3 regions of the Bacillus sp. JZ34 genome follow, and region 2 is predicted to be linked to each of the others. Evidence: riboswitches for the same ligand, from Rfam matches in the RefSeq annotation. Region 2 holds a riboswitch; each other region holds the start of a gene.
The links. Region 2 has a riboswitch for S-adenosylmethionine ahead of M1D90_RS17145 (methionine ABC transporter ATP-binding protein). Riboswitches for the same ligand answer to the same signal wherever they lie in the genome.

Region 1 (4,300 bases), 740 kb from region 2:
AATGTCGCGAATATTACCGACATCGCTCTTGCCATAGAAGAAGCGGGAGCGGACGGTTTGACGATGATCAACACCCTGATCGGGATGCGGCTCGACTTAAAAACGGGAAAGCCGATCTTGGCGAACAAAACCGGCGGATTATCAGGCCCTGCTGTTAAACCGGTGGCCATCAGAATGGTGCATGAAGTCAGCCAAAAAGTCAGCATTCCGATCATCGGCATGGGCGGTGTCCAGTCAGCGGAAGATGTGCTTGAGTTTTTGCTGGCGGGTGCGAGCGCAGTCGCCGTCGGCACCGCAAACTTTGTTAATCCGTTTGTTTGTCCCGAAATCATTGCCGATTTGCCGCGCGTTTTAGAAAAATACGGATACCGTTCGTTGAACGAGTGTATCGGAAGGAGCTGGAAGGATGAAACATACGCCGCCCATCATCGCGCTTGATTTTGCATCAGCACAGGAAACATATGCGTTTTTGGACCGGTTTCATGGAGAAGAGCTTTTCGTGAAGGTGGGCATGGAGCTTTTTTATCAGGAAGGGCCGGCCATCCTTGAAAAGTTACAGGAGCGCGGCTGCCGCATTTTCCTTGATCTAAAATGCCACGACATTCCAACGACCGTATACAAGGCGATGAAAAGGCTGGCGGGGTTAGGCGTCAGCCTTGTCAATGTGCACGCAGCAGGTGGAAAGCAAATGATGGAGTCGGCGCTTGAAGGCCTTGAAGCGGGGACTCCGGCAGGCCGAAAACGCCCTTCATTAATTGCTGTGACCCAGCTGACAAGCACCTCTTCAGAAATGCTTCAGCAAGAGCTGCTGATTGAAACGCCGCTTCTCGATACAGTTGTTCACTACAGCAAGTTGGCTAAAGAAAGCGGACTTGACGGTGTCGTCTGCTCCGTCCATGAAGCCGAACACATTTACCGGGCCGCGTCTTTAGATTTTCTGACCGTGACACCCGGAATTCGCATGGCGGATGACAAAAACAACGACCAGGTCCGGGTGGCGACGCCTGGCTACGCAAGGGAAAAAGGCGTGTCGGCGATCGTTGTCGGCCGTTCGATTACACAGGCGGAAGATCCTGTGTCAGCCTACAGAAGAATAGGACATGAGTGGGAGGGAACCAAGGCATGAAAACAGACATTGCAAACCATTTATTAAGAATCAAAGCGGTTTTCCTGCGCCCGAACGAGCCGTTTACATGGGCGAGCGGCATCTTGTCGCCCATCTACTGCGACAATCGTTTGACGCTTTCATATCCGGAAGTAAGGGATGATATAGCTTCAGGGCTTGCCGGACTGATTCAAGACAAGTTTCCCGGAGCCGAAATGATCGCCGGTACGGCAACTGCGGGAATCCCCCATGCCGCGCTTGCCGCCGACAGGCTGAGCCTGCCGATGTGCTACGTCAGAAGCAAACCGAAGGCGCACGGCAAAGGAAACCAAATTGAAGGCGCTGTTGTAAAAGGACAAAAAGTCGTTGTAATTGAAGATTTAATTTCAACGGGAGGAAGCGTCCTTGAAGCGGCAGCCGCTCTCACAGAGGCGGGATGTGAAGTGCTCGGTGTCGCCGCCATTTTCACTTACGGGCTTCCTAAAGCCGCCGCCGCCTTCAGCGAAGCGGGCGTTGAATACCGCACGCTGACTGATTACGATACATTGACAGAGGCTGCGCTTGCCGGCGGATATATCAGCGAACAGGATGCCGCCAAACTGAAAGAATGGAAGGCGGATCCTGAAAGCAAGTCTTGGATGGATTAATGAAAAAAGCCGTATTCTCCTAATGGGAGAACGGCTTTTTTTGCGTCTTTTTGCAGATTTAAAAATAGTAAAATCGGATTATTTTTATTTTTTATTAATCCTATAAAAAAAGTCGGGTTGACTTTTGTTCGAATTGTGCTAAAATTTTAAAATAACAAAAGCAAACTTATCAAGAGCGGTGGAGGGACTGGTCCGATGAAACCCGGCAACCTGCGTGTGAAGCGTAAGGTGCTACTTCCAGCAAAATGCCCTCATTTTGAGAGATAAGGAATAGCGGAGTTCCTCGTCTTTCTTTCAAATTTGGAAGAAAGATTTTAATTTTTAGGGGCAGAGGAGGAGCTAGAAGTGAAGACAGATGAACAGCTTGAAAAGGTGATCATCAAAATGAAAGACATGCTGAAAGACATGAATTACGGATCGATCACATTCGTTGTTCAGGACGGCAAAGTCATTCAAATCGAAAAAAATGAAAAAATAAGATTGAAATAGCTGACTAGACAAACTAGAGGCGGTTTTCACAGTTTTTTTCTGCTGGAAGCCGTTTTTTTGTTGGCGAAAAAAGGGGGAACCGAAAATTTTTACTTACAGCACATGGGAAGAACCAAATATCTCTTTTCAGGAAGATGACTCTTATAAAGGAGCGCTGTCCGTCTTGAAATGGGCGTACGGACATTACGGAAATCAGCTTGTATATGCGTGCAGCTTCGGAATTGAGGGAATCGTCCTGATCGATTTGATTTATAAGGTGAAAAAAGATGCGGTCATCGTTTTCCTTGATACGGGATTTCATTTTAAAGAAACGTATGAAACGATCGACGCTGTCAAAGAACGATATCCAGGCCTTCAGATTATCATGAAAACACCGGAGCTTACCGTCGAAGAGCAGGCGAAAGAATATGGGGACGAACTATGGAAGACCGCTCCGAATTCCTGCTGTGAAATGAGGAAGGTCATTCCTCTCCGCGAGACGCTTTCAGGCTACCCGGCGTGGCTGTCGGGCCTGCGCCGCGAGCAATCGCCCGGGCGGAGCAAAACGAATTTTTTGAACAAAGATGAAAAATTCAAGTCTATCAAAGTTTGTCCGCTCATTCATTGGACGTGGAAGGATATTTGGAGATATGTGACAAAGCACGATCTCCCGTATAATCCGCTTCATGATCAAGGCTACCCGAGCATCGGCTGCGCTCCGTGCACCTCTCCGGCCTTTACAATGGATGATCTTCGATCAGGCCGCTGGAACGGATCGGCTAAAACAGAATGCGGATTACACGAGTAAGGAGATGAGTCATGGAACTTGCCGCCATTTTATTTAGCATGTTTTTTGCGATGAATATCGGAGCGAGCGGTGCAGCTGCTTCAATGGGAATCGCCTATGGATCTGAAGCCGTCAAAAAGAAGTTTCACGCACTAATAATCTGTGCAGCAGGCGTTCTCTCGGGCGCCGTCATCGGCGGAGGAAACGTCGTGAAAACGATCAGCTCAGGCATCATTCCCGAACGGGTGATTTCGCTTGAAATCGTCTGCATTATTATCGGCTCGGCGGCACTGTCGCTCTTTATCGCAAATGTACTCGGCATCCCGCTTTCGACAAGTGAAGTGACGGTCGGATCTGTTGTCGGAGTAGGTGTTGCTTACCAAGTTTTATATGTGAAATCTTTGCTTGTCATCGTCTCATTTTGGGTCGTTGTACCAATCGTCGCTTTTACCTTTACATTTGCGATGGCAAACATCATGAAAAAAACGATCAAACGTCCAGCCTCGGGAAAGAAAGCAAAGGTTTTGGCGGTCATTCTGTTGATCACCGGGTTTTTTGAAGCCTTCTCAGCAGGCATGAACAATGTCGCAAATGCTGTCGGACCTCTGGTGGCGGCGCATGTTTTGACAGTCGGGGAAGGAACGCTCTACGGCGGACTGTTTGTCGCGCTGGGCGCCCTTTTACTGGGCAGGCGCGTTCTTGAAACAAACGGCAAAAAAATAACGAAATTTTCAAAAGGAGAGGGGATCATCCTTTCCGGAACAGGAGCCGGGCTTGTCATCATCAGTTCGATTTTCGGTTTGCCGGTTCCGCTTGCGCAAGTCACATCATCTTCTATTATAGGGATGGGAATGGCAAAAAACGGCGGCAATGTCTTTCATAAACAAGTGGTCAAAACGATGCTGAAAGTATGGGTCGTCTCGCCGTTCCTTTCATTAAGCTTGTCTTATATGCTGGTCAGCCTTTTATTAAAAGGAGACTATTATGCTCTCATCGTCGTCACAAGCGTCCTTCTGGCATCTGTCGGGACGATCAGCCTGATGAGAGCAGTCAAAAAAGAGCACAGCTCCGTCCATGAACAAGGCGGAGGAATTTAAACACAAAGTAGGGGGAAACAAGTTTATGAGTTTAGCACCACACGGCGGTGTATTGGTTAACCGCGTCAATGAAGCATACGATTTTCAACATATCGCACAGGAAATTGAACTGGATTTAATGGCTTTTTCAGATTTGGAGCTGATCGGAATCGGAGCGTACAGCCCGATCCAAGGCTTTATGACAGAGAAAGACTAT
Region 2 (4,300 bases):
ACGGTGTCCGCCTATATGAAGTGAAGGCTGTGAACAAATCGCTGGAAGACCGGTTCCTGGAAATCACCGCAGAGAAGGAGGAAGCTCAGCATGTTTAATCTCATCGTAAATGAATGGATCAAAATTTTTAATCGAAAAGGCACATATGTCATGATTGCGATTTTGCTGTTATCTGCCATCGGGCTGGGCGTTCTCACAAAGATGATCGGAGAGACAGACCAAAACCCGGACTGGAAAAAAGAATTGATGCAGGAAAATAAAGATATGAAAGAACAACTTAAAGGGGTCAATAATCCGGCACTTGAAAAAAGCTATGAACGGTCGACCGCCATTAATGAGTATCGAATCAAGCACGATTTGCCGGAAGACGGGGACTATTCGGCCCTGTCGTTCATCAGCGACGCGAGCGGCAACATTCCTCTCCTCGGTCTGTTTGTGATCACGGTGGCTGCGGGAATCGTTGCGAATGAATTCAACTGGGGAACGGTGAAGCTGCTTGTCATCAGGCCGATCAGCCGCTTTAAAATTTTGCTGGCAAAATATTTTACAGTTCTGCTTTTTGCATTGGCTTTGCTTTTCATTCTGTTCGCAAGCGCGGGTATCACAGGCCTTGCTTTATTCGGGGCAGGCGACGGCAGCCAGGTTCACTTGGCGTACGCCGATGGAACCGTTGAAGAAAAAAGCCTGCTGCTGCACTTGGCCGGCAGCTATTTGCTGAATTCAATATCGCTTTTGATGATGGCGACAATGGCCTTTATGATTTCAGCTGTTTTCAGAAACAGCTCGCTTGCCGTAGGTATTTCAATTTTCCTTTTGGCAATGGGCGGAACGGTGACAAACTTGCTCGCAACGAAATTTGATTGGGTGAAATACATCTTATTTGCCAACACTGATCTCACTCAATACTTTGACGGATCTCCGCTTGTTTCAGACATGACGCTGGGATTCTCGATTGTGGTGCTGGCTGTCTATTTTATCGTTTTTCATGTGCTCGCCTTTGGTGCATTCACAAAAAGAGACATCGCTTCATAAGCGGTTTTCGCAAAAAAAGCCTGACGCCGGTTTTCCGGGCGTCAGGCTTTTTTTAAATATAAAAAGACTGCTGACATTCGGTCAGCAGTCCTGTATGAAGATCAGCGGTTCACAGCTTACGCTTTTGTTACGTTAGCAGCTTGTGGTCCGCGGTTTCCTTCAACGATTTCGAAAGATACAGATTGGCCTTCTTCCAAAGTTTTGAAGCCTTCGCCTTGAATAGCAGAGAAATGAACGAATACATCGTCTTGTCCTTCAACTTCGATGAATCCGAAACCTTTTTCAGAGTTAAACCATTTTACTTTACCTTCTAGCATGAAATTTCCTCCTAAAGCGATAACGCTTAAATTCACTATTCTTGCTCTAAAACAAACTTCCAAGACGAAAACTCTTACAAAACTTTCTTCTTAAAGATAGTTCGAACAAAAATAATTACCTTTACTTTACCAGTGTTTAAGCGAAATTACAACTGCTAAACACAATTTTTTTAAAAAAAGTGAAATTTAATAATCAGGGCGAAAAATAAAGCATTGAAAAGCGGGTTTTTGAAATTTTCACAATTCTGATTGACAACATTTCAAAGAAGCTGTAAAGTTAGGTAAAACTTCATGCATCAACACTTCTTATTTAGAGAGGCGGAGGGAATTGGCCCTATGAAGCCTCGGCAGCGGGTTCTGCATACAGCAGAATACTGTGCCACATCCAACAAGCCGTACGGGCTTGGAAGATAAGAAGAGAGCGGACCACTCTATTTACTTCGTGTCGTCTAAGGCTTCTTCTTATTTTTTAAGAGGGAGCCTTTTTTGTTAGCCAAAAAGAGGAGGAAGATCATCATGATTACATTTGAAGGCGTTGAAAAGGTCTATGAAAGCGGCGGACAGAAGGTTCATGCGCTCAATGGAATCGACCTTCATGTAGATAAAGGGGAAATATACGGCGTCATCGGATTCAGCGGCGCAGGGAAAAGCACGCTGATCCGCTGTGTGAACTTCCTTGAAAAACCGACGGCCGGAAAGGTATTCGTCGGCGGAAGAGACTTAATGTCTCTGTCGAAAGCTGAGATTCGAGCTGTTAAAAGGAAGATCGGCATGGTATTTCAGCATTTTAACCTGTTAAATTCAAAGACGATTTTCGCTAATGTCGCTGAGCCGCTCGCGCTTGTCAAAACACCGAAAGCCGAAATCAAGCAAAAAGTGACGGAACTGCTCCATTTTGTCGGACTTGAGGATAAAGCCCGCGATTATCCGGATCAGCTGTCGGGCGGCCAAAAGCAGCGCGTCGGCATTGCCCGGGCGCTGGCGACAAATCCGGAGGTTCTGCTCTGTGATGAAGCGACATCCGCGCTTGACCCGCAGACGACCGGCGATATTTTGAAGCTGCTGAAGCGCGTCAACGAACAATATAACATCACGATTTTGTTGATCACTCATGAAATGAATGTGGCAAAAGAAATCTGCGACAAAGTCGCGGTCATTGAAAAAGGAAGGATCATTGAATCAGGCAGCGTGTTTGACGTGTTTTCCGCGCCGGAAACCGAAACGGCCAAAAGCTTTGTCAAATCAGCCATCGACCACGAGATACCTGAATCGATTCAAAAATTAAATGTGAAGCATCTCTACCAGCTTCAATTTGTCGGCGAATCTTCCGGGAAGCCATTTCTTTCGCAAGTGGCAAAGCGGTTTGACGTAGAAGTCAACATTCTGCACGGAACGATTACAGAGCTTCAGGGAATTCCGTTTGGCAGTATGACGGTTGAACTGCAGGGGGAAGACGGTGAAATCGGGCGGGCGCTCGAATATATCCGCAGAGAAAACATTCGCATCAGGGAGGTATAAGCATGCTTGTTACATATGACCAAATCATTGACGCACTGGTTCAGACGATTCAAATGACGGTTTTCTCGCTTTTATTTTCAAGCGTGATCGGCATTCCGCTCGGCATTTTGCTGGTTGTCACAAGGAAGGGGCATCTGCTTGAAAATCCGGCAGTTTTTACGGTTGTCAATATGATCATTAACATTTTCCGGTCCGTTCCGTTTATCATCTTGATGGTTGCTTTAATTCCGGTGACAAGGCTGATTGTGGGGACGTCCATCGGCACATCGGCAGCGATTGTTCCCCTGACTTTTTATGCGGGGCCTTACATCGCAAGGCTCGTCGAGAACTCTCTGCTTGAAGTCGATCCGGGAGTCATTGAAGCCGCTGAAGCAATGGGAGCGACTCCGCGGCAGATCATCTTCCGGTTTCTGATTCCGGAAGCGCTCGGTTCGCTTGTGCTGAGTTTTACGGTGGCAACTGTCGGATTGGTCGGAGCGTCGGCGATGGCTGGTGCGATAGGCGCCGGCGGTCTTGGGGATTTGGCGATCACATACGGCTACCAAAGGTTTGACACGCTGACGATGATCATCACGGTTGCAATTCTCGTCATCGTTGTGCAGGGATTGCAGACATCCGGAAACGTTCTGTCCAAAAAATTGAGAAGAAGATAAACAGAGAGGGAGACAGCTATGATGAAAAAGTTCACATTTGTTATCATTTTACTGCTGCTTGCGGGAGTGATCGCGGGGTGTGCGGCAGACTCTGATGCGAAAACCATTAAAATCGGCATCAGCGGAACGGATACAAGAATCTGGGACTATGTGAAGAAAAAAGCCGAGAAAGAAGGCTTAAAGCTTGAAATCGTCAAATATTCTGATTATGTTCAGCCGAACCAGGCTTTGGCAGGCGGTGACATTGACGCCAATGCATTTCAGACGATATCTTACTTTAATGCATTCAAAAAGGAACGCAATCTTGAACTATCGCCGATCGGCACAACGATCATCGCTCCGATGGGCATTTATTCCGAGAAGTATGATTCGCCTGACGATATACCAAACGGCGCGGAAATCGCTGTTCCGAGCGAAGCGACGAACATGGGCAGGGCCTTGCTCCTGTTGGAGTCCGCCGGCCTGCTTCAATTAAAGGACGGATTTGACGGAAACGGAACGCTTGATGCGATTAAAGAAAATCCTAAAAAACTCAAAATCACAACGGTGGCCGCAGAGCAAACGCCGCGCGTGCTTCCCGACGTCGCTGCATCTGTTATCAACAACGGCATAGCGGTTGACGCTGGCTTCCATCCTGTCAAAGATTCGATTAAACTGGAAGACGAAACAGCGACACCGTACATCAACATTATTGCGGCCAGAACAGAAGACCGGGACCGTGAAGATTTGAAAAAAATCGTTGAGCTGTACCAATCAGACGATACCGCTGAATTGATCAAA
Region 3 (4,300 bases), 370 kb from region 2:
TCAGTTTTTCGAGGCGGATGATCAAATCCGCACCTGATTCATGCTTGATGTCGCCAAGGGAATAGTAGCCCAGGTCAACGGCGCACTGCGCCATTTTCGGCCCGATGGAAGGAGCGGTTTGAAACTGGGCGAGCGCCTTGATGTATGCGGCGCGCTCCAAAGACGAACCGAGCGTATGTGCAAGGACGGACAGATCCATATATGCCGTGTTTTTTATTTTTACCTTGGCTGTCCTTAAGTTTGACCGTTCTTTTTTTGTCAGAGGCAGCTTCATATGAACACCTTTTAAAGATACAGATCGAACATGTTGACGTCATAGCCGAGCTGTTTTAAATAATTAAACAGCTGGGCCCTGTGATGGAAGACGTGGGTGAGCGTTTCCGTCAGCCAGCGGCTTTGGGTCATCCCTTCATCAAGGTAAAACGGCTTTGTTTTTTTCGTCAAAAATTCCTCGTCGGAGAGGGAAGTCATATACGTTTGAAAAGCAGCGAATCCTTTCTGCATAGCTTCAGCCATTTGGTCAGCCGACTGCAATGCACTATACTTCTTTTCAATTCGGGAGATGGCGGCCTCTTCCTTTTCCTGCATGATAGCCATGTCGGCTTCTGGGATGGCCGTCAGATGGCTTGCCAGTTCTTTCAGGCTTCGCATGCGGTCGGCGGGCCGGTAAGACCAGTCAGATTCCTTCACTTTTTTCAGAAGATGACACGTGGAGCGGATGCCCGTCTCCATCTCGTGGAACAAATCGCTCCGCAGGGCTTGAACTTGCTTCATTTGCTTCATCCTTTCCATTTTGCTTTATTCTAAAAGTATCACCTAATCCTGACAGGCTTTGTCACGATTCTAAAAAAAGTCAGTCGTACCTTGCTAAAATGTCAGCAGCCTTCCGTTTCAGCTGAAGCTTGATTTCTGCGGGTTCTTTGACAGTTGCCTCAGTGCCGAGGTTCCACAAAAGTTCCCCGAAATACTCAAGTTCTGGTCTGGGGAGGTTTGCATCGATCGCCCCCGTCCCGTCATCCCGCATGGTGAGGATCTTGAATAAGTCCACATCAGCCGCAGCCCGCCTGGCTCCTCTGCGTGTCAGTTCCGCTTGCAGCCGCACCGGTTCAGAGCACTCGCTCTCCGAATGTTTGATCCAGCTGAGAACCGATGGATAGGGAAGCTGGCGGGCCAGCGGGCTGGCCGCTTTTTCCGCCCGAAGGATGCGGTCGGCGCGGAACAGTCTGAACGCCTGCCTTTTAAAGCAATAGGCCGGACAGTACCAGAAGCCGTTCCAGCTGAACAAGCCGATGGGCTGGATGGATCTCTCCGCGCAATCGTCAGTTCCGTCATAAACGACCGTCAAAACGGATTGATTGATGGCTGCATCAAGAAGCGTTTCTAAATGTTCGGCGGCTTTTGGACGATGCGGATTCCAGAACACGATTCTGTCTTTCATCGCATCAATCCGCTCCTGTGTTTCCACGGGAAGGTGGCGGTAGAACTTTTTTAAAACCATCCGCGTTTCCGCATCAAAGGGAAGCGATCCGAAAAACTGCAGAGATTGATACGCGAAAAACATAGCCGCCGCCTCTGATTGTGTAAAAAAGAGCGGCGGAAGCACAGGTTCATTCAGCAAATAATAGCCTCCGTTCGCGCCTGTTTCAGAATAGATCGGGACGCCGAGCGCGCTCAGCTCGTCCAGATCGCGGAGAATCGTGCGGTAGGAAACCCCGAATTCTGCTGCGAGCTCCCCGGCCGTAAATTTTCGTTTTGTATGAACGGTCATCATCAATTCGATTAATCGCTCTGTTTTTGGCATCTGATTCCTCCGGTTCCGTCGTTTGGTTTCATCATACCATGTTCAATATGAGGAAAGATTTAAAAATGACCCTTGAAAAATGTCTTGACTTAGGTTAAAGTAAAGAACAATCAGAAAATTGAAGAGATTCTTATCACGAGAGGTGGAGGGACTGGCCCTTTGAAACCTCAGCAACCGGTCTGCACTGACGATGTCAGTGTACCAAGGTGCTAAATCCAGCAAGCAGATGCTTGGAAGATAAGAAGAAGCGCATAATCCCCCTTCTTCTTATGAAGAAGGGGTTTTTTATTTTTAAAAGGATGGTGTCATATGACTGAACATGTACAAACAACGCTGGCGCAAATCGGCAACCGCAGTGATGAAATAACGGGAACTGTCAATCCTCCCGTTTATTTCTCTTCTGCGTACAGGCACAAAGGGATCGGGGAATCCACAGGGTTTGATTACATTCGCACAAAAAATCCGACAAGACAGCTTGTTGAAGATGCAATCGCGAAACTCGAAGGGGGAACGCGCGGCTTTGCGTTCAGTTCCGGTATGGCTGCCATTCAGACGATCATGGCTCTGTTTCAAAGCGGGGATGAGCTCATCGTTTCGTCCGATTTATATGGGGGAACGTACCGCCTTTTTGAAAACGAATGGAAGAAATACGGACTTCGCTTTTTCTACGACGATTTTTCAGACGAAGACTGTATCAAGTCGAAAATCACGAACAATACAAAGGCACTGTTTGTAGAAACGCCGACAAATCCGCTCATGCAGGAAGCTGATATTCAAAAAATCGCGCAAATCGCTAAAGAGCACGACTTGCTGCTCATTGTTGACAATACGTTCTATACACCGGTTCTGCAAAAGCCGATTGAGCTCGGCGCTGATCTTGTCATTCACAGCGCGACGAAGTATTTGGGCGGTCATAACGATCTTTTGGCGGGGCTTGTCGTTGCAAAAGGCGAAGAGCTGTCTGAGGAAATGTTCCAGCACCAAAACGCCATCGGAGCGGTTTTATCGCCGTTCGATTCATGGCTCTTAATGAGAGGGATGAAGACGCTCGCTCTCAGGATGAGACAGCATCAGGAAAACGCGCGGGAACTTGCGGCCTTTTTGGAAGAGCAGGAGGAAATTGCAGATGTTCTTTATCCGGGAAAAGGCGGCATGCTGTCATTCCGCGTTCAAAAAGAAGAATGGGTTAATCCGTTGCTGAAAAATCTCAAGACGATCTGTTTCGCCGAAAGCCTCGGCGGAGTCGAAAGCTTCATCACCTATCCGGCGACACAGACCCATATGGATATCCCGGAAGACATCCGAATTGCAAACGGCGTCTGCAACAGACTTCTGCGCTTTTCAGTCGGAATCGAACACGTCTCCGATTTAAAGCAGGATCTAAAAGCTGCGCTGGAAAAAGTAAAAGGGGAGGCGGTTCCGCATGAGTCATGAAAACTGGACGCTTGAAACAAGGCTTGTTCATAACCAAAATAAAACGGACGGAGCAACCGGAGCCGTCAGCGTGCCGATCCAGCACGCCTCAACCTTTCATCAAGGTTCTTTTGACAAATTCGGCGAATATGACTACAGCCGGTCAGGAACACCGACAAGAACGGCGCTTGAAGACACGATAGCCGAGCTTGAGGGAGGGACGAGGGGATTTGCTTTTTCATCCGGAATGGCCGCGATTTCCACCTCCTTTCTGCTTTTGTCAAAGGGCGATCACGTGCTTGTCACAAAAGATGTGTACGGCGGCACTTACCGGATGATTACGGAAGTGCTGAGCCGCTTCGGGATTGAACATACTTTCGTCGATATGACGGATTTAAATGAAATTGCTTTAAACATAAAGGAAAATACAAAAGTCATCTACCTTGAAACACCGTCAAATCCGACGCTCGGCATTACGGATATCAGAGGCGTCGTCAAGCTTGCCAAGGCGCACGGCTGTCTGACGTTTCTTGACAACACGTTTATGACCCCGGCGCTGCAGCGGCCGCTCGAGCTCGGCGTCGATGTTGTGCTACACAGCGCGACGAAGTTTTTAAGCGGACACAGCGACGTATTATCAGGACTTGCCGTTGTGAAAGACAAAAAGCTCGGGGAAGAACTTTATAAGCTGCAAAATTCGTTCGGCGCTGTTCTCGGCGTCCAAGACTGCTGGCTTGTGCTGAGAGGGCTGAAAACACTGCAGGTCCGGCTTGAAAAAGCATCTCGAACAGCTCAGCAGCTCGCTGAATTTTTTGAAAAGCATCCGGCCGTCAAACAAGTGTATTATCCGGGGCTGTCTTCGCATCCGGGTGCGTCAGTTCACAGGCACCAGTCATATGGCGCCGGCGCCGTCCTTTCGTTCGAGCTGGAGAATGCAGAAGCCGTGAAAAAGATTGTGGAACGCGTTTCTCTTCCGGTCTTTGCCGTCAGTCTCGGCGCTGTGGAGTCGATCCTTTCCTATCCGGCAAAAATGTCACACGCCGCTATGCCGAAAGAAGAGCGGGAAAAACGGGGGATTACCGACGG

Region 1: it holds a riboswitch for S-adenosylmethionine, as region 2 does, so the genes downstream of both, M1D90_RS13210 (YezD family protein) here and M1D90_RS17145 (methionine ABC transporter ATP-binding protein) in region 2, are expected to answer to the same signal.
Region 3: it holds a riboswitch for S-adenosylmethionine, as region 2 does, so the genes downstream of both, M1D90_RS15170 (methionine biosynthesis PLP-dependent protein) here and M1D90_RS17145 (methionine ABC transporter ATP-binding protein) in region 2, are expected to answer to the same signal.

What each region holds. Positions count from the first base shown of each region.
Region 1 is NZ_CP096403.1:2,622,720-2,627,019, reverse strand. Features, by position in the region: gene M1D90_RS13225 (dihydroorotate dehydrogenase) at 1-438, shown strand, start outside; gene pyrF (orotidine-5'-phosphate decarboxylase) at 407-1,126, shown strand; gene pyrE (orotate phosphoribosyltransferase) at 1,123-1,752, shown strand; SAM riboswitch class I at 1,916-2,022, shown strand; gene M1D90_RS13210 (YezD family protein) at 2,125-2,241, shown strand; gene M1D90_RS13205 (phosphoadenylyl-sulfate reductase) at 2,327-3,028, shown strand; gene M1D90_RS13200 (inorganic phosphate transporter) at 3,040-4,104, shown strand; gene sat (sulfate adenylyltransferase) at 4,130-4,300, shown strand, end outside.
Region 2 is NZ_CP096403.1:3,364,135-3,368,434, reverse strand. Features, by position in the region: gene M1D90_RS17160 (ABC transporter ATP-binding protein) at 1-98, shown strand, start outside; gene M1D90_RS17155 (ABC transporter permease) at 91-1,032, shown strand; gene cspB (cold shock-like protein CspB) at 1,149-1,349, opposite strand; SAM riboswitch class I at 1,653-1,766, shown strand; gene M1D90_RS17145 (methionine ABC transporter ATP-binding protein) at 1,866-2,867, shown strand; gene M1D90_RS17140 (methionine ABC transporter permease) at 2,870-3,520, shown strand; gene M1D90_RS17135 (MetQ/NlpA family ABC transporter substrate-binding protein) at 3,542-4,300, shown strand, end outside.
Region 3 is NZ_CP096403.1:2,991,956-2,996,255, reverse strand. Features, by position in the region: gene M1D90_RS15185 (helix-hairpin-helix domain-containing protein) at 1-274, opposite strand, end outside; gene M1D90_RS15180 (DinB family protein) at 286-774, opposite strand; gene M1D90_RS15175 (helix-turn-helix transcriptional regulator) at 854-1,801, opposite strand; SAM riboswitch class I at 1,929-2,045, shown strand; gene M1D90_RS15170 (methionine biosynthesis PLP-dependent protein) at 2,111-3,235, shown strand; gene metC (cystathionine beta-lyase) at 3,225-4,300, shown strand, end outside.